4 regions of the Streptomyces sp. NBC_00984 genome follow, and region 1 is predicted to be linked to each of the others. Evidence: riboswitches for the same ligand, from Rfam matches in the RefSeq annotation. Region 1 holds a riboswitch; each other region holds the start of a gene.
What was found. Region 1 has a riboswitch for cyclic di-AMP ahead of OG520_RS15615 (NlpC/P60 family protein). Riboswitches for the same ligand answer to the same signal wherever they lie in the genome.
Positions count from the first base shown of each region.

Region 2: it holds a riboswitch for cyclic di-AMP, as region 1 does, so the genes downstream of both, OG520_RS18925 (M23 family metallopeptidase) here and OG520_RS15615 (NlpC/P60 family protein) in region 1, are expected to answer to the same signal.
Region 3: it holds a riboswitch for cyclic di-AMP, as region 1 does, so the genes downstream of both, OG520_RS24505 (transglycosylase family protein) here and OG520_RS15615 (NlpC/P60 family protein) in region 1, are expected to answer to the same signal.
Region 4: it holds a riboswitch for cyclic di-AMP, as region 1 does, so the genes downstream of both, OG520_RS09815 (M23 family metallopeptidase) here and OG520_RS15615 (NlpC/P60 family protein) in region 1, are expected to answer to the same signal.

Region 1 covers NZ_CP108734.1:3,602,968-3,610,524, reverse strand. Annotated here, with positions in the region: gene OG520_RS15625 (NlpC/P60 family protein) at 1-517, opposite strand, end outside; gene OG520_RS15620 (hypothetical protein) at 832-1,185, shown strand; gene OG520_RS15615 (NlpC/P60 family protein) at 1,253-2,404, opposite strand; cyclic di-AMP (ydaO/yuaA leader) riboswitch at 2,568-2,734, opposite strand; gene pcrA (DNA helicase PcrA) at 2,981-5,455, shown strand; gene OG520_RS15605 (M23 family metallopeptidase) at 5,503-7,011, opposite strand; gene OG520_RS15600 (esterase/lipase family protein) at 7,245-7,557, opposite strand, start outside.
Region 2 covers NZ_CP108734.1:4,275,807-4,283,363, forward strand. Annotated here, with positions in the region: gene OG520_RS18915 (PrsW family intramembrane metalloprotease) at 1-1,002, shown strand, start outside; gene OG520_RS18920 (aldo/keto reductase) at 1,070-2,014, opposite strand; gene OG520_RS18925 (M23 family metallopeptidase) at 2,229-3,461, opposite strand; cyclic di-AMP (ydaO/yuaA leader) riboswitch at 3,473-3,625, opposite strand; gene OG520_RS18930 (PP2C family protein-serine/threonine phosphatase) at 3,960-5,114, opposite strand; tRNA gene OG520_RS18935 (tRNA-Met) at 5,293-5,366, opposite strand; gene OG520_RS18940 (SPFH domain-containing protein) at 5,442-6,653, opposite strand; gene OG520_RS18945 (hypothetical protein) at 6,727-6,948, opposite strand; gene OG520_RS18950 (SHOCT domain-containing protein) at 7,234-7,557, shown strand, end outside.
Region 3 covers NZ_CP108734.1:5,473,550-5,481,106, reverse strand. Annotated here, with positions in the region: gene OG520_RS24520 (DUF501 domain-containing protein) at 1-259, opposite strand, end outside; gene OG520_RS24515 (septum formation initiator family protein) at 319-789, opposite strand; gene eno (phosphopyruvate hydratase) at 898-2,178, opposite strand; gene OG520_RS24505 (transglycosylase family protein) at 2,465-3,241, opposite strand; cyclic di-AMP (ydaO/yuaA leader) riboswitch at 3,245-3,416, opposite strand; gene OG520_RS24500 (transglycosylase family protein) at 3,717-4,697, opposite strand; gene OG520_RS24495 (cytochrome P450) at 4,803-6,128, opposite strand; gene OG520_RS24490 (nucleoside triphosphate pyrophosphohydrolase) at 6,262-7,224, opposite strand; gene OG520_RS24485 (SurA N-terminal domain-containing protein) at 7,271-7,557, opposite strand, start outside.
Region 4 covers NZ_CP108734.1:2,290,215-2,297,771, reverse strand. Annotated here, with positions in the region: gene OG520_RS09830 (DNA topoisomerase (ATP-hydrolyzing) subunit A) at 1-1,909, opposite strand, end outside; gene OG520_RS09825 (M16 family metallopeptidase) at 2,180-3,553, shown strand; gene OG520_RS09820 (M16 family metallopeptidase) at 3,580-4,962, shown strand; cyclic di-AMP (ydaO/yuaA leader) riboswitch at 5,348-5,515, shown strand; gene OG520_RS09815 (M23 family metallopeptidase) at 5,528-6,349, shown strand; gene OG520_RS09810 (GntR family transcriptional regulator) at 6,571-7,284, shown strand; gene OG520_RS09805 (HPr family phosphocarrier protein) at 7,448-7,557, opposite strand, start outside.

The sequences.
Region 1 (7,557 bases):
CCAGTGCGGCCAGCTCTCCCTTGGCCTGCGAGCGCAGTGTGGCGATCCGGGCGACCTGCCGCCGGACCTTGTTGAGCGCGGCGGCCTGGCGGTCGCCGATCCGGTCCACGTACGACGCCCGCTCCAGGTACTGGTCGGGATCGGAGGAGAGCGCCAGCTGCACGGACGTGCCGAGGCCGCCGGTGCGGTACTGCGCGGCGGCGAACGAACCCAGCGCGTCGCGCGAGGCGTTGAGGCGCTCGGTCCTGCGGGCGGCCTCGTCGCGCAGGGTGTCGACGGCGTCCTCCGCGGCGGCGGCCTTCTCCTTCGCGCCGTTGTACTGCTCGGTGGCGACCTCCGCGTCGTGGTACAGCCGGTCGACCTCGGCCTTGACCTGGGCGGGGGTGCGCTGCGGATCGGCGTGTGCCGGTCCGGGCAGTACCGCGGCGGTGGCGGCCCCGGCGAAGGCGAGGGTTGCCGCGGTGCGGGCAGCAGGGCCGGTGTACGGGCGCTGCTTGGGTTTTCGATGCGCTGCCACGAGGGCGTGCGTCCTTCCTGACGACTGCCCGCCGGGGGCTACCGGCGGGCCCGCCCGATCTCTCGGCGGGGCGACCGGTGCGCCGTCCGCGTACGGAGCAGCGGTGAAGCCGGTCACCTGATCAGGGACGCTAAACCCGGGGCACGGGCAGGAGTCGTAATGACGCTTATTGTCTGAATTTGGCGTGGCAATGTCGTCCAGTGATCGGAAAAATTGCACCAGAGTAAGGCAATTGGTGCAGGCGCGAGCGAAGTGGTCGGGAAGGTGTACCTGCCTGTCGAGTGGTGATATGGCCAGGGCTAGGCTGCGGCCTCATGGACGTACTCATTCATGTCTTCGTCGCCCTGCACATCATCGGTATCGCCTCCCTGCTGGGCGGTTTCCTGACCCAGGTGAAGGCGATGGGCGCGGGCACGGCCCGGTTCGTCCCGGCGATGCTGCACGGTGCGCTGACCATGCTGGTCACCGGTGTCGCGCTGGTCGGGCTGAACGAGGCCGACGGCAACCACGTGAACAACATCAAGATCGGCGTCAAGCTGCTGGTCCTGGTCGTCGTCCTCGCGCTCGTCTACATCAAGCGGGACGACGAGAAGGCCGACAAGGGCGCCTTCGCGGCGGTGGGCGGGCTGACGATGCTCAACATCTTCATCGCCACGCTCTGGACCTGATCCCGCCGTGCGGCCCCCGGCCCCCGGCCCCCGGCCGTCCGACGGCCGGGGGTGACGGTGCGAGCCGCTACGCCGGCCGCACGCTGCCGTAGATCGGCATGTAGTAGATCGACTCCTCGCGCACGTTCGCCCCGGGCTTCGGCGCGTGGATCATCATCCCGTCGCCCTTGTAGATGCCGACGTGGCTGATGTCGTCGTAGAAGAAGACGAGGTCCCCCGGCCGCAGATCCGCCGTGGCGACCCGGGTACCGATCTTGACCTGGTCCCACGTGGTCCGCGGGATGTCCACGCCCGCGGACTTCCACGCCGCCTGGGTGAGTCCGGAGCAGTCGTACGACGCCGGGCCCGTCGCGCCCCAGACGTACGGCTTGCCCAGCTGGGCCCTGGCGAAGGCGAGGACCTTCTCCGCCTTGGTGGTGGCGCTGCTGTCCGAGCCGGTCCCGGTGCCCGTCCCCGTACCGCCCCCCGACCCCTTCGCGGCCTCCTCGGCCTTGCGGTCGGCCTCGGCCTTCGCGGCGGCCTGCCGCTTCGCCAGCTCCTGCGCCTTGCGCCTGGCCTCCGCCTCCTTCTTGCGCTCGATCGCCGCGAGCCGCGCCTTCTCCTCGGCGGTCAGCTTCGACAGCAGCGTGCGCGCCTCGCCCAGCTTCTTCTGGACGTTCTGCTTGCTGGTGCGCAGTGTGGTCTGCGTCGTCGTCAGCGTCTCCAGGCTCCGCACCGCTTCGGCGCGCTTCGTCGACGCCTTGGCCTGCTGCGTACGGAAGTCCGTGATCGCCTTCTGCTGCCGGCTGGTCATCCGGTCCATCAACTGGCTCTGGTCGAAGTACGACTGCGGGTCGTCGGCCAGGAAGAACGTGGCGCTCGGCGTGATGGAGCCGCTGCGGTACTGCGCGGCCGCGTAGGTGCCGAGCGTCCTGCGCGCGTCGTTGAGCTTGTCGGCGCGCTTCGCGACGTCGTTCAGCAGGGCGTCGACCTTGGCGCGCTGGGCGGCGGAGGCTTCCTTCGCCTGGTTGTACTGCTGGGTCGCGGTGCCCGCCTGCCGGTAGAGGTCGTCGACCTTCTTCTGGACGTCCTCGACGCCGGGCTTCGGATCCGGGGCGGCCATGGCGCTCTGCGTGGAGAGCAGGGTCACGGACGCCAGGGCCGCCGTGGTGAGCCCGACGGCCGGTGCGGTGGTGCGCACCCGGGTGCGCGGTTTGCGATGCGACGCCAAGGCCGGCATCTCCTTCCGTGGACCGCCTACCGGGCTAGGGCCTGTCCGGCGGATCATGGCCGGGGTCGCGGCGGCTGACACGGCACCTCGCAGCGTTGCCGAAACGTCCGAATAGCTCCGCTATTAGGACGCTCCGGCGCCTTGCGATGCACCGCACCAGCCGCCGCGCCCCTGTCCGACCCTGATCCGCCGGACAGGCCCTAGCTGTCGGGTTCGGGCGGAACGGAAGGCTGCCCTACGGTCCGAGTGGGGGATAAGGACCGATTCACCCCGGTACTGCGTGTGGGTCCCCGGTTCCGAACTCCCGCGGGGGCAGCCCGGATTCGGCGGGGGCGCCCGCTCGGCGTGGTTCGCCTCAAGGGGGTACGGGCCGCCCGGTCGAGCACGCTAGCCAACCCATGGTGCCGCTGTGAAGGTTGATGTTCGATATGCCCGATACATTTTCGTGACCTTGCCGGAGCGGGGCGCCGGTAGCCGGATTCCCTTACGGGGGGTGGGTGCCCGCTCTCTTTGTGTGCCGTCGGTCGTGTGCGGTTGGTCATGCGGCCTCCGAGTGTCGGTGCGGCGGCCTAGACTCGACAAGCGATGAGCAGCCTCTTTGACGACAGCTTCCTGGCCGGCCTCCAGCACTCGGAGGAAGAGCCCCCGCCGCCCCCCGAGGACTCCGCACCCGAAGCGGTGCCGGAGGACCTCTTCGCGGGCGTGTTCGACGGGCCCCCGCCGCCCAGGGACGCCTACTACCGCGACGGCGCGCACCGCCCCGTCATCGACTCCGCGGCGCTCCTCGACGGGCTGAACACCGAGCAGCGCGCCGCCGTCGTCCACGCCGGATCCCCGCTGCTCATCGTCGCCGGGGCCGGCTCGGGCAAGACCCGGGTGCTGACCCACCGGATCGCCCACCTCCTCGCCGAGCGCGGGGTGCACCCCGGCCAGATCCTGGCGATCACCTTCACCAACAAGGCCGCGGGCGAGATGAAGGAGCGGGTCGAGCAGCTCGTCGGGCCGCGCGCCAACGCCATGTGGGTCATGACCTTCCACAGCGCGTGCGTACGCATCCTGCGCCGCGAGTCCAAGCGGCTCGGTTTCACCTCGTCGTTCTCGATCTACGACGCCGCCGACTCCAAGCGGCTGATGGCCCTGGTCTGCCGCGATCTCGACCTCGACCCGAAGCGCTTCCCGCCGAAGTCGTTCACGGCCAAGGTCTCCAACCTGAAGAACGAGCTGATCGACGAGGAGACCTTCGCCGGCCAGGCTGCGGACGGCTTCGAGAAGACGCTCGCCCAGGCCTACGCGATGTACCAGTCCCGGCTGCGCGAGGCCAACGCGCTGGACTTCGACGACATCATCATGACGACGGTCCACCTGCTCCAGGCGTTCCCGGACGTCGCCGAGCACTACCGCCGCCGCTTCCGGCACGTCCTGGTCGACGAGTACCAGGACACCAACCACGCCCAGTACACCCTCGTACGCGAGCTGGTCGGCCCGGCGGGCGAGGGCGACGCCCCGGCCGAGCTGTGCGTCGTGGGTGACGCGGACCAGTCGATCTACGCCTTCCGCGGCGCGACCATCCGCAACATCCTCCAGTTCGAGGAGGACTATCCGAACGCGACGACGATCCTCCTGGAGCAGAACTACCGCTCCACGCAGACGATCCTGTCCGCCGCCAACGCGGTCATCGAGCGCAACGAGAGCCGCCGCCCCAAGAACCTCTGGACGAACGCCGGTACCGGCGCCCGGATCACCGGCTACGTCGCCGACACCGAGCACGACGAGGCGCAGTTCGTCGCCGACGAGATCGACCGGCTGACCGACGCGGGCGACGCCAAGGCCGGCGACGTCGCGATCTTCTACCGTACGAACGCCCAGTCCCGTGTCTTCGAAGAGATCTTCATCCGCGTCGGCCTGCCCTACAAGGTCGTCGGCGGCGTGCGCTTCTACGAGCGCAAGGAGGTCCGGGACATCCTGGCCTACCTGCGTGTCCTCGCCAATCCGGAGGACACCGTCCCGCTGCGCCGCATCCTCAATGTGCCCAAGCGCGGCATCGGCGACCGGGCCGAGGCGATGATCGACGCGCTGTCCCTGCGCGAGAAGATCACCTTCCCGCAGGCGCTGCGCCGGGTCGACGAGGCGTACGGCATGGCGGCCCGGTCGGCCAACGCCGTCAAGCGGTTCAACACGCTGATGGAGGAGCTGCGCACGATCGTCGAGTCGGGCGCGGGCCCCGCGGTGGTCCTGGAGGCCGTCCTGGAGCGCACCGGCTACCTCGCCGAGCTGCAGGCCTCCACCGACCCGCAGGACGAGACCCGGATCGAGAACCTTCAGGAACTGGCCGCCGTGGCCCTCGAATTCGAGCAGGAGCGGGGAGCGGCCGGCGAGGAGGACGCGGGCACGGGCGCGGCCGCGGCCACGGGCACGGGCACGCTCGCCGAGTTCCTGGAGAAGGTCGCGCTCGTCGCCGACTCCGACCAGATCCCCGACGAGGACGAGGACGGCTCCGGTGTCATCACGCTGATGACGCTGCACACCGCGAAGGGCCTCGAATTCCCGGTCGTCTTCCTGACCGGCATGGAGGATGGCGTCTTCCCGCACATGCGGGCGCTGGGCCAGGTGAAGGAGCTGGAGGAGGAGCGGCGGCTCGCGTACGTCGGCATCACCCGGGCCCGTGAGCGGCTCTATCTGACCCGGGCCGCCATGCGCAGCGCGTGGGGACAGCCCTCGTACAACCCGCCGTCGCGGTTCCTGGAGGAGATCCCGGACCAGCACCTGGAATGGAAGCGGACCGGGCCGATGGCGGCTCCGGCCGGACCGACCTCGGGGATCACGTCGTCGCTGTCCGCGTCGCGTGCGCGCTCCGGACCCTCGGGCTTCGCGACCCGGCGGACCTCGGACAAGCCGACGATCACGCTGACCGTCGGTGACCGGGTCACGCACGACCAGTTCGGGCTCGGCACGGTGACGGCGGTCGAGGGCGTCGGGGACCAGGCGAAGGCCACGGTCGACTTCGGAGACGAGCGGCCCAAGAAGCTGCTGCTGCGATACGCGCCGGTCGAGAAGCTGTAGACGGAGCCGGCGGGTGGGCGGGGGCCGCGGCCCCCGCCCCGCTGGGCTCAGGTCGGGTTGACGCCGTGGCTGCGGAGCCAGGGCAGCGGGTCCACTGCCGGTCCGCCACCGGGGCGCACCTCGAAGTGCAGGTGCGGGCCGGTCGAGTTCCCGGTGTCGCCCGAGTACGCGATGACATCACCGGCCTTGACCGGGCCCGAGCGGATCTTGGTGCCACTGAGGTGGCAGTACCAGGTCTCGGTCCCGTCGGCCATGGTGACGATGGCCATGTTCCCGTAGGCGCTGTTCAGCTGGGTGCGCACGGTGCCGTCCGTCGCGGCCATCACGGGCGTGCCCTCCAGGACGGGGAAGTCGATGCCCGTGTGCACGGACATCCAGTTGACGCCCGCCTGGCCGAAGTACGCGCTGAGGCCGTGCCGCTTGACCGGCATGACGTACTTGGGGCGCAGGGCCTCCTTGCGGGCGGCCTCCACCTCGCGCTTCTTCTTCTCGGCGGCCTGCCGCTCCCGCAGGTCGATGCGCTCCTGGGTACGGCTGGCGCGGTCGGCGAAGTTCTCGGCGTCGGCGCTGAGGTTGGCGAGCTGGGTGTCCAGCTTGTTGTTGGCCGCGACCGGCTTGACGGAGTCGGGGTCGGCCGCCGCCATCGTGGTGGTGTTGTCGTCCTTCTTGTCCTCGCCGCCCAGTCCGCCGACGGAGGCCGCGGCGATTCCGGCCACGCTCATCACGCAGGCAGAGGGAATGGCGACGGTGAGGAGTGCGGAACGCTTCGCGGGGGAACGCCGCCGGCTGCGGCTGCCTCCGCCGTTGCGGGTGGCGGGGCGGCTGAGGGTGCGGCGCGAGCCGGGCGCGGCGTCTGCGGCGTCCGCGAGCCCTGTGACGCCCGAGTCATCTGCGTCATCTGCGTCGCCCGGGTCAACCGCGCTGTCCGTGCTGTCGTTGACATAGGGCTCGTAGGGGTCGTAGGAGCCCAGGTCGGCGTACGACTCGTAGGTTCCGTGCGCCTCGTGTGCCGGGGGCGCTTCGTACGACACCTGTGCGGTTTCCGCGGTTTGCGTGATTTGCTGCTCGTGCTCGGGCGTGGCGCCGGTGTTCCAGGCGGTGGCGTCGTACGCGCCGCTGTCGTATACGGCCGTTTCGCTCGTGGCCCACGGGTCGTTCGTGTGCCAGCCGCTGGTGTCCCACTGACCCGTGGTGTCCGGGGCGCCGCCCTGGGCCGGGATGCCGGCGAACGTGGTGGTGGCCGTGGTCGCTTCCGTGCCGTAGTCGGCGGGCGTCCAGGTGGCCGTGGTCTCGTACGTCGGCCCCGCCTCGTACTGCTGCTGGGGCTGCGCGGCGTACGGGGAGTAGGCGTCGTACGAGGTGGTCGGGTGTGCACCCGTGTCCCACTGCGTGGAGTCGTACTGGCCGCTGTATCCGGACTGCCCGGCGCCGTAGCCGCTGCCGTACGCGCCGTCGTGGCCGCCGGGGAGCGAGCCGAAGAGCGGATCGCTGTCGAAGTTGCCGGTCGCTTCGCTGTCGTATCCGGCGTACCCGGCGTGGGGGTGCTGGTCGTTCACCAACTTCTCTCTCGCCTCGGCAGCAGGACCTGTGCTCTGGGTTCCGGCGGTGGGATCCCAGGGGGAGCAGTGGCCGCGACTGTACCCGGCGGTACGTGACGCCGACAATCTTCGGCGGGCATGGGCAACTCAGGAAACGGGCAATCGGCCGTCTTTCGACGGACTGTGCACACAGCCTTGGCTCTATGTTCGAAACGCGTTCTATTTGTGGGGTCTCCACCGGTCCGTGCGGCTCATGCAGCCCCTGCGGCCCCTGCCTTGCCTGTGGTGCCTGCGGTGCCTGTGGTTCCGATGGTTTCGGTCGTCGGGTCGCGGGATTCCAGTGCCTGCCGGACCGCGGCGGCGACGGCCGGATGCACCGGCAGTGCGAGATGGCCGATCCCGGTGACGCGTACGTTCTGTGCGTCGAGATCCGGATGGTCGATGCAGGCCGCCTCGGCCGGGACGATCACCCGGTCGAGCTCGCTCCAGAAGCTCACGAACCGGGTACGGCAGCCGGGCGCGGGCATGCGCAGCTCCTCGATCGGCGCGGACCCCGTACGCATC
Region 2 (7,557 bases), 670 kb from region 1:
TTGATCTTCCTGTTCCGAAGACGGGACTTCACCGGGATCGTCGACGGCGTCGTGATCGCCGGCATCACCGCGAGCGGCTTCGCCTTCACCGAGAACATCCTCTACCTCGGCAACGCCTTCGGCGAGGACCAGCAGATCGGCACCTCGGGCGTCGTATCGGTGACGGCCGCGACATTCTTCGTGCGGGCGGTGATGTCGCCGTTCGCGCACCCGCTCTTCACGGTGCTGACCGGCATAGGTTTCGGGCTCGCCGCGGCCGGCTCACGACGCCGGCGCCTCCGCCGCATCGCGCTGCCGCTGCTCGGGCTCGTCCTCGCCATGGGCATGCATTCGCTCTGGAACGGGTCGGCGGTCTTCAGCCCGTACGGCTTCTATGCCGTGTACGGAGTGTTCATGGTCCCGGTCTTCGGCCTGGTGACCTGGCTGGCGATCTGGTCCCGCCTGCGGGAGCTGCGTGCGCTCTGTGCCGAGCTGCCCGCCTACGCGGCGGCGGGCTGGCTGACCCCGGCGGAGCCGCTCGCCCTCTCCTCGATGCGGGCCCGCGGCCTGGCCCGCGACGCGGCCCGCCGACGGTACGCCGTCACCGCCCCGGGAAGCCCGCAGAGCCCGTACGGCCCCGCCCCCGGTTCCTGGCCCGCTGCCCAGCCGAGTGCTCAGGCGAAGGCCGCGGCGAAGGCCCACGGGAAGGCGGCCGCGCAGGCCGTCGCCGAGTACGAGTCGTTCGCGACCTCACTGGCCTCGCTGCGTCTGCAGGCCCGCCGCGGAGCGGCCGGCCCGGACTTCGCCGAACGCGAGCTGGAGCTGCTGCACCACCTCTGGCAACGCAGAGAGGTGGCCGCCCCCGCCCTGGCATACGCGGCCCAGGCGACGGGCCGCCTGCGCCCCTCGTACCCGCCGCCCCCGTGGGCGGTCCCGGCGCCGTACCCGCAGTACGGCGCCGGTTACAACCCATACATGCTGCCGCCACGGCAATCGGCCCGGAACAGGCCGGTTCAGCACTGAGGGCTTCGGCGCACCGCGTCCACGAGGGGCCGCCGCAGGCTCGGGAGCGGTGCGGTCGGTGCGTGTGTCAGGCGGATGCCTCGGTGAGTTCGGCCAGCTGCTGCTCGGTCAGCGAGAGGTCCGCGACGGCCACCAGCGCGGGCAGCTGCTCGACCGTACGGGCCGAGGCGATCGGCGCGGCCACGGTCGGGCGGGACGCGAGCCAGGCCAGCGCGACGGTCGCGATCTGGGCGTCGTGCTCCTGAGCGACCTTGTCCAGCGCGGCCAGGACCTTCTGGCCCCGCTCCGAGTCCCGGTACTGGCCGACGCTCTCGGCCCGCGCGCTCTCCACCGTGGCGCCCGGACGGTACTTGCCGGTGAGGAAGCCGGAGGCCAGGGCGAAGTACGGCACAGCGGCGAGCCCGGCGCGGGCGGCCGTGTCCTGGAGCTCGCCCTCGTAGGTGTCGCGGGAGACCAGGTTGTAGTGCGGCTGCAGGGCCACGTAGCGGGCCAGCCCCTCGCGCTCCGAGAAGTCCAGGGAGGCCTGGAGCCGCTCGGGGCTGATGTTGGAGGCGGCGATCTCCCGGACCTTGCCCTCCTTCACCAGCTGGTCGAGGGCGGTGATGATCTCCTCGACCGGGACGGTCTCGTCGTCGAAGTGCGTGTAGTAGAGATCGATGTGGTCGGTGCCGAGCCGACGCAGCGACGCCTCGGCCGCGGCCTTGATGTTGGCGGGCGCGAGCCCCTGGTACGAGGGGTGGGTGGAGACCTTGGTGGCGACGACGATGTCGGAGCGGTCGGAGCGGCCGGCGAGCCACTTGCCGATGACCGTCTCCGACTCCCCGCCCTCGTTGCCCGGCACCCAGGCGGAGTAGCCGTCGGCGGTGTCGATGAAGTTGCCTCCGGCCGCGACGTACGCGTCCAGCACGGCGAACGACTGCGCCTCGTCCGCGGTCCAGCCGAAGACGTTGCCGCCGAGGGCGAGCGGGAAGACCTGAAGGTCGGAGGAGCCCAGCTTACGAAGAGAAGTCATGGGTGGAACAACGAATTCCGGCGGGTCCGCTATTCCGGGTGCCCGCCGTTCTCCGGACCGGTCGTGACCGATCCCCGCGCCACTCACAACGGATTCCGGACCGGTCGCAGGAGGCCCCCGCAAGAGATCCCCGCACTGCTCACAACAGACCGGCAGCCCTGACGTCGGGGGGTGAGCGTCAGGACTGCCGGGGTTCATCGGGGCGGGCGTCGCCTCAGGGGTTGAGGCCCTTGCCGCGGAGCCAGGCCATCGGGTCGATGCCCGAACCACCGGCGGTGTGGACCTCCAGGTGGAGGTGCGGCCCGGTCACGTTGCCGGTCGCGCCGACCCGGCCGATCGTCTCACCGGTGCTGACCTTCTGGCCGACACCGACGCCGATCGAGGACTGGTGGCAGAACCACAGCTCCGTACCGTCGTCGAGCTCCAGCACCGTGCGGTAGCCGTACGCACCGGACCAGCCGGCCGACTTGACCGTGCCGCTGTGGATGGCCTTGATCGGGGTGCCGGTCGGAGCCGCGAAGTCGAGGCCGGTGTGGTAGCCGGAGGACCACATCGAGCCGGCTTCGCCGAAGGTCGAGGTGATCGTGTACGAGGAGGTCGGGATGGCGTAGCTGGCGGCGAGCTTGGCGAGCCGCAGGGCCTCCGCCTTCTTCTTGGCCTCTTCCTCCGCCTTCTTCTTCTCGGCGGCGGCCTTGGCCTTGGCCTCGCCCTGCTGCTTCTTGGCCTCGGCGGCCGCCTTCTCCGCGGCTTCCTTCTCCTGGGTCGCCTTGGCCTCGGCGGCGGCGGCGTCCTGCTGCTGCTCGGCCTGCTGGAGGATGCGGGCGCGGAGCGCCTCGCCGGCGTCCGTCGCGCCCTGCTCGGCCTCGGCGGTGGTGAGGCCGGCGGTGGTGAGCGGGGCGGAAGCGGCTGCGATCTCGGCCTTGTCCGCCTCGGACTCACCGGAGAACAGGGAGCCCACGCCGGGAAGGGACTTGGCGTCGGGGAGGTTGTCCGAGATGGCGTCGGGCACGGAGATGGAGACCGGCGGCTTGCCCTGCGCGGTGGCCATGCCACCCGCGCCGACCGCCGCTATGACGCCGACACCCAGCACCGTGGAGCTGCGGGCGAGTCCGTTGCGCTGCTTGGCGACGCGGTGCCTGCCGCGTACCGGGCGGACGGACTCCTCGGTGGGGTTCCACTCGTCCCAACCGCGTTCGGACTCAACGTCGTTGCCGTCGGCGCGGAAGTCGGCGCGGAGGTCGGCGCGGAAGTCGCTGCCGAACTCACCGGTGAAGTCGCCGCCCGGCTCGGTGCCGTAGTCGGTTCCGAACGCCGTCGCCGTCCCGGTGGGTGCGAAATCGGCGCCGTGGCCGGAGTCCGGCCGGGGGCCGAAGTCGGCGCCATAACCGGTGCCGTAGTCGGGATCGAACCGGTACGGGGCCTCGGGGGCAGGCTTGTTGGACGCCACGGGGGCGCACTCCTTTCCTTCCTTCTCGCCTACCGGGTTAGCTGACGGGTTCGGAGCAGGAAGGTCTCCTACGGGCCCCTCCGTCTCTCACGAGACACAGGTGTCCGATTCACCCCATGTAGGTGGTTCCCCGGTTCCCTTGCGGAATTCGGCGCTCGCGCACGGTGCCGCCATTGATGACGGCTGGGACGACCGCGCTGCGTTATCGAACGTTAATAGACACCGGGGCCGTATTCCAAGCTGTTCCCACTGATCGTTCACGTCTTTGGCCTGGACTTTACGGGACACAGTCGGGTGGAATCGGACGAGTTGACCGGCCCTCAGCCACTACCCCGATTCTGACGTTGCGTCAAACGTTATGCGGAGCGGCGCCTTTCGATTACGCACGGTGGCATCGCGCGTCCCGCCGCCTCCACATCGCGCGTCCCGCCCCTCGCATCGCCCGTCCCGTCCCCTCACGCCGCCCGTCCCGTCCCCTCACGTCTCGCGCCCCGCCCCTCACGTCGTCTCCGCGCCGACGATCCGCACGGTCCTCCGCCGGTCCGGCTGCCCCTCCGCGGGACGTACGACCGCGAGCAACGCCATGTCGTCGGTCGTCTCGCCGCCCGTGTGCAGCCGCACGTCATCGGTCAGCGCGGACAGCAGCTCCTCGGGCCCCGGAAAGATCCGCCCGCGCAGCCGGGCCGCCGGATCGTAGAAGACCCCGTCGGCGTTCCGCGCCTCGGAGAGGCCGTCCGTGTAGAGGAGCAGGGTCGTCCCGGCCGGCAGATCCCACTCGTCCGTCCGCTCCGCCCACACCCCCAGGCCCATGCCGAGCGGCAGCGCGGGCACGGAGGGCTTCAGCACCTCCAGCGCCCCGTCCGGGTGCAGCAGGATCGGCTCGGGGTGACCGCGGTTGACGATCCGCACCCGGGACAGCCCGGACGGGATCTCGGCCAGCACGGCGGTGATGAAGCCCTCCAGCACATCGAGCCCGCCCCGTCGCGCCTCCTCCCGGGCCAGCGCGCGCTCCAGCCGCCTCGCCACCCCCTCCAGCGAGGACTCCTGCTCGGCCGCCTCGCGGAACGCCCCGATGACCACCGCCACCGTCTCCACGGCGTCGAGCCCCTTGCCCCGTACGTCCCCGACCACCAGCCGCACCCCCCACGGGGTGTCCGAAACGGCGAACAGGTCGCCGCCGACGAACTCGTCCGCCTGCGCCGCCTCGTACCGCGCCGCGACCTGCAGTCCGCCGGTCCGGTCGGCCGGCTGCGGCAGCACCGCGCGCATGGCCGTCGCCGCGACGAACCGCGCGGAGGCCAGCTGCTCGTTGCTGCGCCGCACGACCCCGTTGATCACGACCGCGAGGACCGAGACGGTGCCCAGGGTGAGCAGCTCGATCAGCGGCACGGCCTGCGGCAACGTATTGCTGAACAGCCGCAGCGCGATGACGGCCAGCATCGCGGCGACACCGGTGCGGATGGTGCTGGCCAGCGAGAAGAACGGAGCGGCGATCAGCGGAGCGGCCACGAACAACGGAATGGCGGTGAAGGTCGGCGGGGTGAGGGCGTCGAACACCAGCCCGCCGAGAATCATCAGGGCGGGCAGCGTGCGTACGAACTGCCGGGTACCGCCCCCGGCATGCCTGCCACGCCGCTTCTCCCGCTTCCACACCTGTGGTCTCCTGCCCGGTTACGCGCGCGGCTGCGGACGGTACCGCGCCCCACTCCCAGGCTCGCCGGAGCGGAACGAAGCGGCGACTCCTCTTCGGCCAATGGGGCGACACCCGAGGTGCGGACCGCAACGAATCAGGCCCGGCACGCTGTATGCGTGCCGGGCCTGACTTCTTCAGTAGCGGGGACAGGATTTGAACCTGCGACCTCTGGGTTATGAGCCCAGCGAGCTACCGAGCTGCTCCACCCCGCGTCGGTAAACACAACTCTACGCCATGTCCGGCGCTCTCTTGACCACTCGGGTTCGCCCGGCCTTCGTCCGTCCGCGTCAGGACGGGTTCGTCTCGGAGATACGGGGTGCGGACGTGGCCTTCCCGTGGACCGCCGGCGGCTTCATCGGGTTCGCGCCCCGCTGGAGCGAGTGGAGGATCGCCAGCCCCTGGCCGACAACGCCCGCCGCCATCTCGTTGACACCGTTGGTGCCGTTGAGAACGGTGAGGTCGGCGCCGGACATGCCGCGGGCGGCGGCGTCGGCCAGGGCGGGCAGGTTCTCCACGATGCGGTTGGCCGCGATGAGCTCCTGGTTGCCGTCACGCAGCGAGGCGGCGCGGACGCTGTTGGCGTCGGCCTGCGCCTGGGCGAGCGTCCGCTCGGTGTACGCGTTGCCGTCGGCCTCGAACTTCATCCGGTCGCGGGCCGCCTCCGCCAGGGTGCGCTGCCGGTAGGCCTCGGCGTCCGCCGGGCGCCGGACCTCCGCCTCCAGCCGTTGCGCGGCGAGCGAGGCCTGCCGCTCGGCCAGTGCGGTCTGCTCCTCGATGACCTCCTGCGAGGCGCGGGCCTGGGCGAGCGGCCCGGCCTGCGCGGCGCGGGCGTTGTACTGCTCGGTCTCGGCGAGGAAGCCGGCCCGCTTGAGCGCGGTGTCGCGTTCGTACTCCGCCTTGAGCGCGGCGGCCTGCTGCTCGCGCTGGCTGGCTTCCTGGTCGGCCTTGGCCTCGGCGATCCGGGCCTGGCTGGCTACCGCGGCGGCGTGCGGGGCCGCGAGGTTCCTGATGTACCCGGTGGAGTCGTCGATCTCCTGGATCTGGAGGGCGTCCACCACGATGCCGAGCTTCTCCATCTCGCCGTGGCTGCCCGCGATGACCTCCTGGGAGACCCGGTTGCGCTCACGGATGATCTGCTCCACGGTCAGCCCGCCGACGATGGAACGCAGGTGTCCGGCGAAGATCTGCCCGATGAGCTCCTCCATCTGCTCCTGCTCGGTCAGGAAGCGGCGGGCCGCGTTGGCGATGGACACGGCGTCGTCGCCGACCTTGAAGACGGCGACGGCCCGGACGTTGAGGCGGATGCCCTGCTGAGTCACGCAGTCCTCGGTGATCTCCGCCTCGCGCAGCGCCAGGGAGAGCATGCGCGCCTTCTGCTTCACCGGGAGCACGAAACTGCCGTGCCCGGTGACGATCCGGAACTGGGTGTCCAAGGTCTGCCCCTTGGAACCGGATATGAGCATCGCCTCGTTGGGGGCGGGAACGTGCCAGAAGAACATCGGAGGACTCCTGCCGTATGTCACTGCTTCCGTGGGTACGTCACTGCTTCCGTGGCTACGTCGCTGCTTCGGCTCAGGACGGCAGGCGTTCCACGATCACGCCGCGCGCCGAGACCGAGTCGACGACAACGACGCGCACGTCCCTGTCGATCGACGTCGCCGACCATGCGGTGTAGGCCTCGGACCCACCCCGTACGGCCACCAGTACTTCGCCCGGCCCATCGGGCGGAATCGGCACGGTCACGCGACCGATCGCCCCGACCGGGCTGCGGGCGGACTCATCTGCCCTGTGCATGCGCCCTCGCGAGCGTCTGTGCGTACGCCTGCTCACGCCGCTTCTCACGCGGTGTACCGCACCGCTTCATGGACACGAGGCGACCCCGCCTCCTGGAGGCCCGTGCCTCCTTCGACACTTCCACGGTACTCCGCACCCGCCTTCGCGGAACCTCCCACAACGGCCCAGAACGCCCTGCAACAGCTGACGAGCGGGCGCAGATATGTGGTGGTATGACTGATTCATCATGCGCCTGCCGAATGTTGCTGACGACGCGATGAACTCGCGCTGATCGAGGAGCGATCCGTGGACGACTACCCGTTGCTCGACCTCTTCTGGACCATGCTCTGGTTCTTCCTCTGGGTCATGTGGCTGTTCCTGCTGTTCAAGGTCATCTCGGACATCTTCCGCAGCCACGACCTCGGCGGCTGGGGCAAGGCCGGCTGGCTGATCGTCACGCTGCTGCTGCCGTTCATCGGCGTACTGGTGTACGTGATCGTGCGCGGCAAGTCCATGAGCAAGCGGGACATCAAGGAGGCCCAGGACCGCGACGCGGCCTTCAAGGCGTACGTACGGGAAGCCGCCGGCACCTCCGACGCGAGCGGTGCCGATGCCACGAAGAAGGGCAGT
Region 3 (7,557 bases), 1.9 Mb from region 1:
TCATCTCCTTCATGACCCCGTTCGCCTCCAGCGTGCCGATCGCGGACGCGGCACGCGGGCACGTCAGGTAGTACGTCGTCGGGAACGGCGTACCGTCCTCCAGCCGGGGCTGCGTCTCGACCACGTCCGGGTTGCCGCACGGGCAGCGGTGCGCAATCGCGCGCAGACCGCGCGGCGGGCGGCCCAGCTGCTGCTGGAACGCGGCGATGTCCGCCTCGGTGGGCGCGGTGGACTCGGTCTGGGGAGGGGGCGTTTCCATGCCTGCCTAGGTTCTGATCGGGCTGCTCGAACTGCGGTTCTGCAGATGGATGAAGAGAGTCAGTCGCGGTCGGCGCTGTCGACGCCGTCCCAGAGGTTGGAGTGCCACGGCCGGCCGGACTTGTCCGTCCTGCCCTCGCGCTCCTTGACCGCGTCGGGGTCGATCACCGTGTAACCGGTCTCCCCGGGAAGAAGGTAGTGCAGGTGCGTGCGGGCCAGCTGCCTGATGTACGCGTCGTCCTGGAGGCGCGCCTTCTCGTCGCGCAGCTCCTCGGTACGGGCCTTGGCCTCCTGCGCCAGGCGTTCCTGGTCGGCGATCTCGTCCTGCTGCGAGACGTACTGCCGCATCGGGTACGCGAGCGCGACCACCAGGGAGCAGACGATGAGCGCGAGGAAGGCCGCCCGGCCGGTGAGCCGTGAGCGGCGGGCCTGACGGCGGTTCTGGGAACGGTAGACGCGGGCGGCGGTCTGCTCGCCGAGCAGCCGCAGCCGGGTCGCGGTGGAGAACCGGTCCCGGTCCTTCGCGGCCATGTCTCCGCCTCCCCACTACGCACGTCCGTCCCCGCACACGGTACGGGACCGGGTGCGGGGACGGACGGACGCCATGGCCTTCGGCCCCTGGCGGGCCGAAAGGGATGATCAGCCCTTGAACCGCGGGAACGCCGAGCGGCCCGCGTACACCGCGGCGTCGTCGAGGATCTCCTCGATGCGCAGCAGCTGGTTGTACTTGGCGACGCGGTCCGAGCGGGCCGGGGCGCCGGTCTTGATCTGGCCGCAGTTCACGGCGACCGCGAGGTCGGCGATGGTGACGTCCTCGGTCTCGCCGGAGCGGTGCGACATCATGCACTTGAAGCCGTTGCGCTGGGCCAGCTCGACGGCGTCCAGGGTCTCGGTCAGCGAGCCGATCTGGTTGACCTTGACGAGCAGGGCGTTGGCGGAGCCCTCCTCGATGCCGCGGGCCAGGCGCTCAGGGTTGGTGACGAAGAGGTCGTCGCCGACGATCTGCACCTTGGCGCCGAGCTTGTCGGTGATGACCTTCCAGCCGGCCCAGTCGTCCTCGTACAGCGGGTCCTCGATGGAGACCAGCGGGTACGCGGAGACGAGCTCCTCGTAGTACTCGGTCATCTCGGCGGCCGAGCGGGACTTGCCCTCGAACTCGTACTTGCCGTCCTTGTAGAACTCGGACGCGGCGACGTCGAGCGCGAGCGCGATGTCCTTGCCCGGGGCGTAGCCGGCTTCCTTGATGGCCTCGACGATGAGGTCGAGGGCGGCGCGGTTGGACTCCAGGTTCGGCGCGAAGCCGCCCTCGTCGCCGAGACCGGTCGAAAGACCCTTGGTCTTCAGGACCTTCTTCAGCGTGTGGTAGACCTCGGCGCCCCAGCGCAGTGCCTCGGAGAAGGACTCCGCGCCGATCGGCGCGATCATGAACTCCTGGATGTCCACGTTGGAGTCGGCGTGCGAACCGCCGTTGAGGATGTTCATCATCGGAACGGGCAGCAGGTGCGCGTTCGGGCCGCCGAGGTAGCGGAACAGCGGCAGGTCCGAGGCCTCGGAGGCGGCGTGGGCGACAGCCAGCGAGACGCCGAGGATGGCGTTGGCGCCGAGCGAGCCCTTGTTCTCGGTGGCGTCCAGGTCGAACATCGCCTGGTCGATCAGCCGCTGCTCGGTGGCGTCGTAGCCGACGAGCTCCGGGCCGATCTGCTCGATCACGGCGAGGACGGCCTTCTCGACGCCCTTGCCCTGGTAGCGGTTGGGGTCACCGTCGCGAAGCTCGATGGCCTCGAACGCACCGGTGGAGGCGCCGGACGGAACGGCAGCACGGCCCGTGCTGCCGTCGTCGAGGCCGACCTCTACCTCGACCGTGGGGTTTCCACGGGAGTCGAGGATTTCCCGGGCTACGACGACGTCGATGGACGGCACGAGGCATCTCCTTCTGGGATATGACGCTGGTTGTGCAGGGTCACTTTGGCCTTGCGACAAGAGCCTAACCGGCCCGGCCCGCTGAGCCCGACGACCGCCCGACCCCTGGGACGAAAAAGGACCCGAGGACGCACATTGCCGGGCAAACAGGCAGAAATTTACTGGCCAGTAACTACAACACTTGAACGGTCCGGCGCTCCCCCGAGCGCGGACGGCCGAACCCCGGCCCGGCGCATACGGGGGAATGCGCGCCGGGCCGGGGTGCTCGGGGAGGAGAGAGCCTCGACTACTTCGTCAGGTGCAGCTGCTGACCCGGGTAGATCAGGTCGGCGTCCTTGACGATGTCCTTGTTCAGCTCGAACAGCTGCTGCCAGCCGCCCTCGACCTTGTGGTCGGCCGCGATCTCGCTGAGGGAGTCGCCGGAGACGACCTTGTACTCGCCGTCACCCTTCTCGACCTTCTCGCCGGTCGGGGTGGTGACGGTCTTCTTCGACTCGGCCTGCGGGGCGGCGGAGCGCTCCGAGCGGGAGGCGGCGGGGGCCTCGGTGCGCTCGCTCTGCTTCGGCTGGGCCTGCTGGACCGGCTGCGACTGCTGCTTCGGGGCAGCCGGGGCGCTCTGCTGCTCGGAGGCGCCGGAGCTCGCGGTGGAGTTCGAGGAGGAGCCGGTGTTGACGCCCGGGTCGACACCGTCGCTGGTCAGGTTGCCGGCGCCGGCGCAGGACCAGGCACCCGGGCCCTGCATGTCGAGGAGCCTCTCGGCGGTGGCGATCTGCTGGGCCTTGGTGGCCAGGTCGGCACGGGCGGCGTACTGCGTACCGCCGGCGGCGGCCCAGCTGGACTGCGAGAACTGCAGACCGCCGTAGTAGCCGTTGCCGGTGTTGATCGACCAGTTGCCGCCGGACTCGCACTGGGCGACGGCGTCCCAGGTGGCGACGGAGGCGGCGGAGGCGCTGGTCGCACCCATCAGGGGCACGGCGACGGCGGCACCGGCGACACCGGCGAGCGTGGCGATACGGACGGCCTTGGACGGGCGGCGGTGCTTGCCCTTGCTGGAAAGCAGCATGGAACTTCTCCTCACCGACGCCTACGAGGTGAGCTGTCGGGTTCGGGCCAAGTGAGTTGCCCGGTCGCACGTCCTAGCACGCGACTTCACCCCAAGCCGGTCCTGATACGTCTTTCGACGATCGGGCCCGGCGCTTACCTGGGTCCCCCGCTCCTGCCTACGGCGCTTTACGCGTCTGTTCCCTTCGACCGACGGCAGGATTCGGCGTGACGGTCGACGGGGCCCGCGGTGCGAGCGGTTCCGACCGTAAACATACGCAACCCCCACATTCAAAGATGGACACATCGGACAATCAACCCGTACTTGCATCTGAAGAACCGTCGTTTCCGCAGGTGGGACGTGATGCGGAAGGGCCTCCCGGGCGCGACACGCCAGTTGACGCAAAGAGACCCATGTCTCACTTACGCATAAGTGGACATAGGTCCCTGAACTACCCCGATTTTTGAGGTGCTTTTAGGCGATTATCAGACTGCCTTCACTGGGCCTTCACATCGAGATCGAGGCTCTGGCCAGGAAGGATGAGGTCCGGGTCGGAGCCGACGGCACCCTTATTGGCCTCGTAGAGCGCGGGCCAGCCTCCAGGGACCTTCTGTGCATCAGCAATCGACCAGAGGTTGTCGCCGGGCCGGACGGTGTACGCGTCGTCAGCCGTCGGCTCGGCCGTGTCGCGCGCGCCGTTGCCGCCGCGGGAGGCGTGGCGGCCCGACTCACGGCCACCGCCGTCCGTGCCGCGGCTCCCCTCGGTGGCCGGCGTGCCGCGGTGCTTGCCACCCGCATCACCGGACGAGTCGGGTGAATCGGACGTGTCGCGGGGCGCACCGGAGGACGCTCCGGGAGACGGAGCGGTCGAAGCCGAGGACTTCGGGGACTTCGGGGACTTCGGGGACGGCGAGGCCTTCCCTGACGGCTTGTCGGCCCCGTCCGAGCCGTCCGAGCCGTCCACGGCGTCCGAGCCGCCCGAGGCGCTCCCGGACGGCGTGGCGTCGTCGGACGGGGCCGCCGACGCGTCGTCAGCCGGCTTCGCGCTCCCGGTCGGGTCGTCGGCGGGAACGGAGCCCGGGTCGACCCCCGGCAGCGTGCCGTCCACCGCGAGGCCGGAGATGACCGCACAGCTGGGCCAGGCCTGCGGGCCCCGGCCGTCCAGGACCTCCTCGGCCACCGCTATCTGCTGCGCCCGGCTGGCGAGGTCGGCGCGCTCCGCGTACGCCTCACCGCCGTACGCCTTCCAGGTCTCCGGCGAGAACTGCAGGCCGCCGTAGTGGCCGTTCCCGAAGTCGGCACTCCACGATCCGCCGCTCTCGCACTCGGCCACCCGGTCCCAGGTCGTGGCGTCGGCCGCGTGCGCACCGGACGCGCCGAGCAGCGGGATGGCGATGGCCGATCCGGTCACGCCCGCGGCGACGACGATGGCGGGTGCCTGACGGGGGCGACGGTGTCTGCCGTTCGCGGAGCCCATGGGGTTGCCTTCCGTGTGACTGACATGTGACTGGTGAGTCGAACGGTGAACCTAGCGGGACTCGAACGCGCATCACAAGTCGATGCAGCACAGATCACGTGAAAGTCACAGAATTGACGGAGCGTCAGTTCCGGTGGTCGCGGGCCCCGGCGTGAACTCCACGGGGAGCGTGCGAAGTCCACGCATGATGAGCCCGCCACGCCACCGCAAATCGGTAGGTTCCACCGCAAGCCGCAGGTCCGGAAGGCGGTTCAGAAGCGTGGCGAGCGCGGTCTGTCCCTCCAGCCGGGCGAGCGGCGCTCCCAGGCAGTAGTGGATGCCGTGCCCGTATCCGAGGTGCTGATTGTCACGCCGTGCGAGGTCGAGCGTGTCGGGGTCCTCGAAGCGCTCCGGGTCGCGGTCGGCCGCGGCGAGCACCACGAGCACGGGGTCCCCGGCCGCGATGTCCTGCCCGCCGAGCGTCAGCGCTTCGGTGGCGAACCGCCAGGTGGCCAGCTCCACCGGGCCGTCGTACCGCAGCAGTTCCTCGATCCCGGTCTCCAGCAGCCCGCTCTCCCCCGAGTCGAGCGCGTGCTGGAGCCGTTCCCGCTGCCCGGGGTTGCGCAGCAGCGCGTAGACCCCGTTGCCGATGAGATTGACCGTCGTCTCGAATCCGGCGAAGAGCAGGATGAAGGCCATGGCCGCGGCCTCGTTCTCGGTGAGGTGCTCGCCGTGGTCGCTGGCCCGGATCAGCCCGGAGATCAGGTCGTCCCCCGGGTTCTCCCGCTTGCGGTGGATCAGTTCGGCGAGATAGCCGCGCATCTTCTTCACCGATCTGGCCACCCCGCCGCGCGGACCGCCGCCGTGGCGGATCATCATGCCCGCCCAGTCCCGGAAGTCGTCCTGGTCCTCGGGCGGGACGCCGAGCAGATCGCAGATCGCGTAGATGGGGAGCGGGAAGGCGAAGTCGTGGATGAGGTCCGCCTTCCCCTCCTCGATGAAACGGTCGATGAGGCGGTCCGTCAGTTCCTGCACGCGCGGCGCGAACTCGGCGACCCGGCGCGGGGTGAACGCCTTGGAGACGAGGCGGCGCAGCCGGGTGTGGTCGGGCGGGTCGATGTTCAGCAGATGCGTCATCAGCTCGGCCTTGCGCTCGCCCGGGATGCCGGTCTTCCCCTTGGCGTGCGCCGGCTCGGCGTGGTGCGCCGGGTTCTTGGAGAGCCGGGAGTCGGCGAGCGCCTGCCGCGCGTCCGCGTACCGGGTCACGAGCCAGGCCTCGACACCGCTGGGCAGTGCGGTCCGGTGCACGGGGCTGTGCTCGCGCAGCCAGGCGTACGCCGGGTACGGGTCGGTGGCGAACTCCCAGGTGAAGAGTTCGGGTGCGCCGACGGGGCAGGCGGCGGGCTGATCGGTGGGGTGGTCGGCGGGACGGTCGGCGGGGCTGTGGTTCACCCCCCGACGTTATCCGTTGCCCCCGAATGTCATCCGGCGCCCTCCGGCACGGTCCGTCGTCGCCCTCCGGCACGGTCCGTTCCGTCGCACTCCGGGGCTAGGGCCTGTCCGGCGGATCAGGGCCGGACAGGCCCTAGGCGTTGCCCTCCGCCGTCCTGATGGCGTCGCGGTAGGCGCGGCCCGCGGCCCTCAGTGCGGCCTCGGGGTCGATACCGTCCTGCTCGGCGCGTACGGCGAGGGCGAGGAGCTCGTAGCCGATGCCGTCGCCGGTGGGGAGCGGCACGTCGAGCCCCGCGGTACGGACCCGGCCGGCCAGCTTCGCCGCCAGGGCCAGACCGGGCTGGCCGAGCGGGACTCCGTCGGTGACCGAGTCGCGCTGCTTCTCGATGGCCTTGGTCCGCAGCCAGTGCGCGTGCACGTCCTCCGGGGTCTCGGCGCTCTCGTCGCCGAAGACGTGCGGATGGCGGTGGATCAGCTTCTCGACGAGGGTCGCGGCCACGTCGTCGACGGAGAACGGCTCCTCCTCGTCTTCCTCGGCGATCCTGGCGTGGAAGACGACCTGGAGGAGTACGTCGCCGAGTTCCTCGCGCAGTTCGTCGCGGTCGCCGTCCTCGATCGCCTCGACGAGTTCGTACGCCTCCTCGATGGCGTACTTGGCGAGGCCCTTGTGGGTCTTCTGCGAGGTCCACGGGCATTCGAGCCTGATCCGGTCCATGACCTGGACCAGATCGAGGAGCCGGGCGCCCGGCAGGTCGTACGAACCGGGCAGCAGCTCCAGGTCCGGCATCCGCACCCGGCCCGAGCCGGCGAGCCGGGCCAGACCGTCGGTCAGCGGCCGGTCGCCCTCGCCGCCCGCGAGGACGACGACGGTCCGGCCGCCCGCACAGGCGTCGACGAGTTCCTGCGCGGTGGACACGGAGTGCTCGACGGTGACGCCCGCCTCGCGCAGATACGGCAGCTGCGGGTGGTCCGGCTCGGCGCAGAGCGCCCGGTCGGCGGCGTGCAGCGCCTGCCAGGCGGGCCAGGACAGGAGTCCGGGCGCGACGCGGTGGCTGGCGGTGAGCAGAACGATACGGCCGGGTTCTTCAGCGTTCACCGTTCGAATCTACCTCGGTCGTTCGCGTCGCCCGTTCCGCGGCCGGTCAGGCGCCGGCCTCGGTGTCCGCGCCGGCCGGCTTGGTGACCTGGGTGATCCAGGGGGCCTTGTAGTCGGCGAGCTGGGTCTGCTTGCTGTCCCAGGTGCCGTAGCGCGGATTGACGTCGACGCGCAGTGCCTTCGACGCCTTGCCGAGCGCCTCGCCGACGGCCTGCTGACCGGCGGGCTGCTGCAGGTCGGCGCCGAGCGCCTGGGCCAGCTTCGTCAACTGGACCTGCTCGCGCAGGACGGCGTCGATCTGACCGGGGGCGACCCAGCCCCGCTGGAGCATCG
Region 4 (7,557 bases), 1.3 Mb from region 1:
GCACCACCCGCTTGACGACTCCCTGAAGGGTGCCGATCGCCAGGCCGGGGGAGGCCTCGTCGAGCGTGGTGAGGCAGATGACGGATTCGTCGTTCTCCAGGGTGAGGAATTCGGCGACCATCGCCCCGCCCGAAAGACTGGGCGCCGCGTGGGTGTCCGGCAGCTGAGGCAGATCGATCACCGAGAGCCGCAGCAGCCGGCCGGTCGACGTCACCACGCCCACGTCGCCACGGGCCGTCGCCGGCACGGCCGACACGATCACATCGTGCTTGGAACGCTTGGCGTCCTCGGCGAGAACGATCGGCTCGTCGTTGGCGGTACGGGCCAGCAGACCGGTCGAGGACAGCAGCACCCGGCACGGGTCGTCCGCGACCTCCAGCGGCACCGAGGCGACCTGCGAACCGGCCGACTCCAGCAGCACCGTACGCCGGTCGGTGCCGAACTTCTTGGCGACCGCGGCCAGTTCGGTGGAGACGAGCCTGCGCAGCTCGGTGTCCGATTCGAGGATGGCGGTCAGCTCGTCGATCTCGCTGTTGAGCCGGTCCCGCTCGCTCTCCAGCTCGATCCGGTCGAACCGGGTCAGCCGACGCAGCGGGGTGTCCAGGATGTACTGGGTCTGGGTCTCGCTCAGCGAGAAGTGCTCGATGAGCCGCTCCTTCGCCTGCGCCGAATTGTCACTGGACCGGATGATCCGGATGACCTCGTCGATGTCGATCAGCGCGACGAGCAGGCCCTCGACCAGGTGCAGCCGGTCGCGGCGCTTGCCGCGGCGGAACTCGCTGCGCCGGCGCACCACGTCGAAGCGGTGGTCGAGATAGACCTCCAGGAGCTCCTTGAGCCCCAGCGTGAGCGGCTGTCCGTCGACCAGCGCCACGTTGTTGATGCCGAAGGACTCCTCCATCGGCGTCAGTTTGTAGAGCTGCTCCAGAACGGCTTCCGGCACGAAGCCGTTCTTCACCTCGATGACCAGGCGCAGGCCGTGCTCGCGGTCGGTCAGGTCCTTCACGTCCGCGATGCCCTGGAGCTTCTTCGACGAGACCAGATCCTTGATCTTGGCGATCACCTTCTCCGGGCCGACGGAGAAGGGAAGTTCGGTGACGACCAGGCCCTTGCGGCGGGCCGTCACATTCTCCACCGAGACGGTCGCACGGATCTTGAACGTGCCGCGCCCGCGGGCGTACGCGTCCTTGATGCCGCCCAGGCCCACGATCCGGCCACCGGTGGGCAGATCGGGACCCGGCACGAACCGCATCAGGGTCTCCAGGTCGGCGCCCGGATGCTTGATCAGATGGCGGGCGGCGGCGATGACCTCGCCCAGGTTGTGCGGCGGCATGTTGGTCGCCATACCGACCGCGATCCCGGACGACCCGTTGACCAGGAGGTTCGGGTACGCGGCGGGGAGAACGGTCGGCTCCGTCTCCTGGCCGTCGTAATTCGACTGGAAAGCGACGGTGTCCTCGTCGATCGACTCCGTCATCAGTGACGTCGCGTCGGCCATCCGGCATTCGGTGTACCGCATGGCGGCCGGCGGGTCGTCGTTTCCGAGCGAGCCGAAGTTGCCGTGGCCGTCGACCAGGGGGAGCCGCATCGAGAACGGCTGCGCCAGACGGACCAGCGCGTCGTAGATCGACGCGTCCCCGTGCGGGTGCAACTTACCCATGACCTCGCCGACGACGCGGGCACACTTCACGAAGCCGCGATCGGGGCGCAGGCCCATCTCGTTCATCTGGTAGACGATGCGGCGGTGCACCGGCTTCATGCCGTCACGGGCGTCGGGCAGGGCCCGTGAGTAGATCACCGAGTACGCGTACTCGAGGAAGGAGCCCTGCATTTCGTCGACGACGTCGATGTCGAGGATCTTCTCCTCGAAGTCGTCCGGCGGCGGGGTCTTCGTGCTGCGGCGGGCCATCGCTGCTGCGACTCCTTCACGGATTCTGTTCGGGCAACCTCAGGTTCTGACGCGGACCATTGTGGACCGCCGCACTGACATCGCCGACCTCGACCCGTCCCAAGAGGCGTCCCAGGCCCCGGTCGGGTCGGTTTTTCGACCCGTCGCGCGGGGGATGCGCCCCTCTTTCACGCGAACTTCCGCGGTATGGGAACTTCGCCAGGGGTCCGTGCGCTTGCTTAAAGTGGCAGGTCTCGCAGGAAATCCAGTATCGCGATCGAAGGGACGTACATGCCCATGGGTCACACGGCCACCGCTCAGGCCGGCTCCGGCGGCTTGACAGCGACCGAGCACCGCCTGGCCAACGGCCTGCGCGTGGTGCTCTCCGAGGACCATCTGACCCCGGTCGCCGCGGTCTGCCTCTGGTACGACGTCGGTTCGCGCCACGAGGTCGAGGGGCGCACCGGTCTGGCTCACCTCTTCGAGCACCTGATGTTCCAGGGATCCGGCCAGGTCAAGGGGAACGGCCACTTCGAGCTGGTGCAGGGGGCCGGCGGTTCGCTCAACGGGACCACCAGCTTCGAGCGCACCAACTACTTCGAGACCATGCCCACGCACCAGCTTGAGCTGGCCCTGTGGCTCGAGGCCGACCGCATGGGCTCGCTGCTCGCTGCGCTCGACGAAGAGTCCATGGAGAACCAGCGCGACGTCGTCAAGAACGAGCGCCGCCAGCGCTACGACAACGTCCCGTACGGCACGGCGTTCGAGAAGCTCACGGCGCTGGCCTACCCCGAGGGCCACCCGTACCACCACACCCCGATCGGCTCGATGGCCGATCTGGACGCCGCGACCCTCGATGACGCCCGCACCTTCTTCCGTACGTACTACGCGCCCAACAACGCGGTGCTCTCGGTCGTCGGCGACATCGACCCCGAGCAGACCCTGGCCTGGATCGAGAAGTACTTCGGCTCCATCCCGTCCCACGACGGCAAGCAGCCGCCGCGCGACGGCGCGCTCCCCGGGATCATCGGCGAGCAGCTGCGCGAGGAGGTGCACGAGGAGGTTCCGGCGCGGGCGCTGATGGCCGCCTACCGGCTGCCGCACGACGGCACCCGCGAGTGCGACGCGGCGGACCTCGCGTTGACCGTGCTCGGCGGCGGCGAGTCGTCGCGGCTGCACAACCGCCTGGTCCGCCGTGACCGTACGGCCGTGGCGGCCGGGTTCGGGCTGCTGCGGCTGGCCGGTGCGCCGTCGCTCGGCTGGCTGGACGTCAAGACGTCCGGCGGCGTCGAGGTGCCGCAGATCGAGGCCGCGGTCGACGAGGAGCTCGCCCGGTTCGCCGCCGAGGGCCCCACGGCCGAGGAAATGGAGCGCGCGCAGGCCCAGTTGGAGCGTGAGTGGCTGGACCGGCTCGGCACGGTCGCCGGCCGCGCCGACGAACTGTGCCGGTTCGCCGTGCTGTTCGGCGACCCGCAGCTCGCCCTGACCGCCGTGCAGCGGGTGCTCGACGTCACCGCGGAGGAGGTCCAGGCGGCCGCCAAGGCCCAGCTGCGCCCCGACAACCGCGCGGTGCTGGTCTACGAGCCGGTCGAATCGGCCGAGCCCGCGGACGCAGCGGACACCGACGAGACCGACGCCGACGCGCACGAAGGAGCGGACAAGTGACCGACGCTGCCGCGACTGGAGTTTCGATGCAGTACCACCCGCAGCCGGCCCCCGGCGTCGCCCGCCCCTGGGCCTTCCCCGCGCCGGAGCGCGGCGCCCTGCCCAACGGCCTCACGGTGCTGCGCTGCCACCGCCCCGGTCAGCAGGTCGTGGCGGTCGAGATCTTCCTCGACGCCCCGCTGGACGCCGAGCCCGAGGGCCTCGACGGTGTGGCCACGATCATGTCGCGGGCGCTGTCGGAGGGCACCGACAAGCACACCGCGGAGGAGTTCGCCGCCGAGCTGGAGCGCTGCGGCGCCACCCTCGACGCGCACGCCGACCACCCCGGCCTCCGGGTCTCCCTGGAGGTCCCGGCCTCCCGGCTGGCCAAGGCGCTCGCGCTGGTCGCCGAGGCGCTGCGGGCGCCCGCCTTCGCCGACAGCGAGATCGAGCGGCTGGTACGCAACCGGCTCGACGAGATCCCGCACGAGCAGGCCAACCCGGCCCGGCGCGCCGCCAAGCAGCTCTCCAAGGAGCTCTTCCCGGCCGCGGCGCGCATGTCGCGCCCGCGCCAGGGCACCGAGGAGACGGTGGAGCGGATCGACTCGGCGGCCGTGCGTGCCTTCTTCGACGCCCACGTCCGGCCGTCCGCGGCGACCGCCGTGGTCGTGGGCGACCTCACCGGCATCGACCTGGACGCCCTGCTCGCCGACACCCTCGGCGACTGGTCGGGAGAGGCCGCCGAGCCCCGTCCCGCCCCGCCGATCACCGCCGACGACACCGGGCGGGTGGTGATCGTCGACCGTCCGGGCGCGGTGCAGACGCAGCTGCTGATCGGCCGGATCGGCGCCGACCGGCACGACAGCGTGTGGCCGGCCCAGGTGCTCGGTACGTACTGCCTGGGTGGCACGCTCACTTCCCGTCTCGACCGTGTGCTGCGCGAGGAGAAGGGCTACACGTACGGCGTACGGGCCTTCGCCCAGGTGCTGCGGTCGTCGGCCCCGGACTCCGCCTCGGGCGCGACCGGCGCCGCGATGCTGGCCATCAGCGGCTCGGTGGACACGGAGTCCACCGAACCGGCGCTCAAGGACCTGTGGACGGTCCTGCGGACGCTGGCGGCCGAGGGCCTGACCGACGAGGAGCGCGAAACGGCCGTGCAGAACCTCGTGGGTGTCGCACCCCTGAAGTTCGAGACGGCGGCCTCCGTCGCGGGTACCCTCGCCGACCAGGTGGAGCAGCACCTCCCCGACGACTACCAGGCGCAGCTGTATGCCCGGCTCGCGGAGACCGGCACGGTCGAGGCGACCGCGGCGGTCGTCAACGCCTTCCCGGGTGACCGGCTGGTCACGATCCTCGTCGGCGACGCGGCACGGATCGAGGAGCCCGTCCGGGCTCTGGGCATCGGAGAAGTGTCGGTGGTCACCGGCTGACGATCGCCCGCCCGGCTGACGGCCGACCCGGCTGACGGCCGACCCGGCTGACGGCCGACCCGGCTGACGGCCGACCCGGCGGGCACCGGCTGCCGGATCGGCTGCCCCGCCGTGGCCGTCCTGCCTGGTCGGCCGCCCCGCCGTGGCCGCCCTGTCGGACGGCCAGTCCGGCTATCCGGTATATCGCCACATATCGAGACAGAGGGAAGACCCCGGCGAGCAAGTTCTCGCCGGAGTCTTCCCTTTTGTCCGTTCTGGTGGAGAGGTTGCCTGTCTGCCCTGTGGGATGCGCTACAAAACGTCCTGTCCGTTTGGTGAATGAAAGCGACCCCGCTTAGCGTCGGCTCGACTGTCCGTCACTCGTATGCCGCATCCGCGACGTACCGGACAGTCATCGCCGAGTCCCCGTCAGGCGCGAGCCTGGGGAGCCGGGGACCCACGTAGTCCCTGGGGTGAATCGGAAGCCTGAGCCTCGATGGGGCCGGGGCGTCCGTAGGAGACCTTCCTGCTCCGAACCCGTCAGCTAACCCGGTAGGCGAGAAGGAAGGAAAGGATCAGCCACTTCATGGCGTTCACCCGTGCCACCGGGAAGCACCGTGCCCCGAGCCGACTGACGCGCAGGAGCGCGAAGGTCGTCGGCGTCGCGGCTCTGGCCACCACCGGCGTCATCGGCGGCATGGCCGCTCCGGCCCTCGCCGCCGACTCCGAGGCCCTCTCCGCGAGCGACACCGGCCTCAACCAGGTCATCGCCATCGAGAAGACCCTCGCCGGCCGGATCGACGCCCAGGCCGACGCGCAGCAGCACCAGGCCGACGTCGCGGCGAAGGCGAAGGCGGAGGCCCAGCGGAAGGCCGAGGCCCAGCGGAAGGCCGAGGCCAAGAAGAAGGCCGAGGCGAAGGCCAAGGCCGACGCGAAGCGCGCCGCCGAGGCCCGTGCCGAGAAGGCGCGCGCCGCCCGGTCCGCCGAGCGCACCCGGCTGGGCTCCTTCCAGCTCCCGGTCGCCGGTTCGTACGTCACCACCGGTTACAAGTCCAGCGGCTCGCTCTGGTCCTCCGGCAGCCACTCGGGCATCGACTTCCACGCCGCGTCCGGCAGCTCCGTCGTCGCCGTCGGTGCCGGTACGGTCGTCGAGGCCGGCTGGGGCGGCGCGTACGGCAACAACATCGTGCTCCGGATGACGGACGGCACGTACACGCAGTACGGCCACCTCTCCTCGATCGGCGTCTCCGTCGGCCAGAGCGTCGGCGCGGGCCAGCAGATCGGGCTCTCCGGCTCGACCGGCAACTCCACCGGACCGCACCTCCACTTCGAGGCCCGGACGACGCCGTCGTACGGCTCCGACATGGACCCGGTCGCGTATCTGCGCGCCCACGGCGTCGGCGTCTGACCGGCGCCCCACCGCAGCACCTCGTCGAAGGCCCCGCATGCCGGGGCCTTCGGCATGCCCGCCGTCTGCCCGCGGACGGCGACCGCCCGTCGAACCGCCCCGTGGCCAAAAGATATTCATGAATTTCTGCCCGGCGTCGGAAATGCGGCCGCATTGCAATAGAGTCGCAGAACAGGCGTCGACCGGCCGCGTTTCGCGGGGATTGAGGCGGAGGTTCGGACATGCGCATTCCGGCGCATTCGGTATGTACGGCAATCCGTGACGAGATCGTCTCCGGTGTCTTCGAACGCGGCAGCCGTCTCACGGAGGAGTTGCTGGCACGCCGTTACGGGGTCTCTCGCGTTCCGGTACGGGAAGCGCTGCGCACCCTGGAGTCCGAGGGCTTCGTGGTCACCCGCCGGCACGCGGGTGCCTGCGTCGCCGAGCCCACCGAGCTGGAGGCGGCCGACCTGTTGGAAGTCCGGATGCTGCTGGAGCCGCTGGGCGCCGCACGTGCCGCGCAACGCCGCACCGAGGCGCACCTCAAGGTGCTGCGCGGTCTCGTGCGGCTCGGCCAGGACCGGGCCAGGCGGGGCGAGAGCGGGGATCTGCGCTCGCTGGGCGGCTGGTTCCACGAGACGCTGGCGCAGGCTTCCGGCAGCCCCGGCCTGATCGCGCTGCTCACCCAGCTGCGACACAAGATCGCCTGGATGTACGCGGTCGAGCAGCCGGCCGGGCCGGTGGATTCCTGGGCCGAGCACGGTGCCATCGTGGACGCGGTGGCGCGCGGCGACGCGGAGCGGGCCAGGGCGCTGGCCGCCCATCACGCGGAACGGGCCGCCGCCGCGCACCGGCTGCGCCGGACCGACCGGCCGGGCCGACGGCCCGCCGCTCCCCGCACCGGGCGCGTGAGGACCTCGCAACATTCCGTAAACACCGCAGGTGTCCGGCATTAACAATTACGCCGTATACAAAGAGGTGTGATTTCGCGAGGCCATTCCGTCCTGCCTGAAATTGGCGTGCCGGAATTCCGTGTGCTCCCCCGGGCGGCCCGTTCCGGGAAAACGAAAGAGCCACGGCTCCGGTTCAGGGTGCCGCGGCTCTCTCGGGGAAATTGTTTCAGACGGTCTCCGGGAGCTCCTCGAGCCCCTCGGTGACCAGCTTCGCAAGACGGTCCAGGGCGGCTTCGGAGTCGGCGGCCTCGGAGGCGAGCACGATCTCCTCGCCAC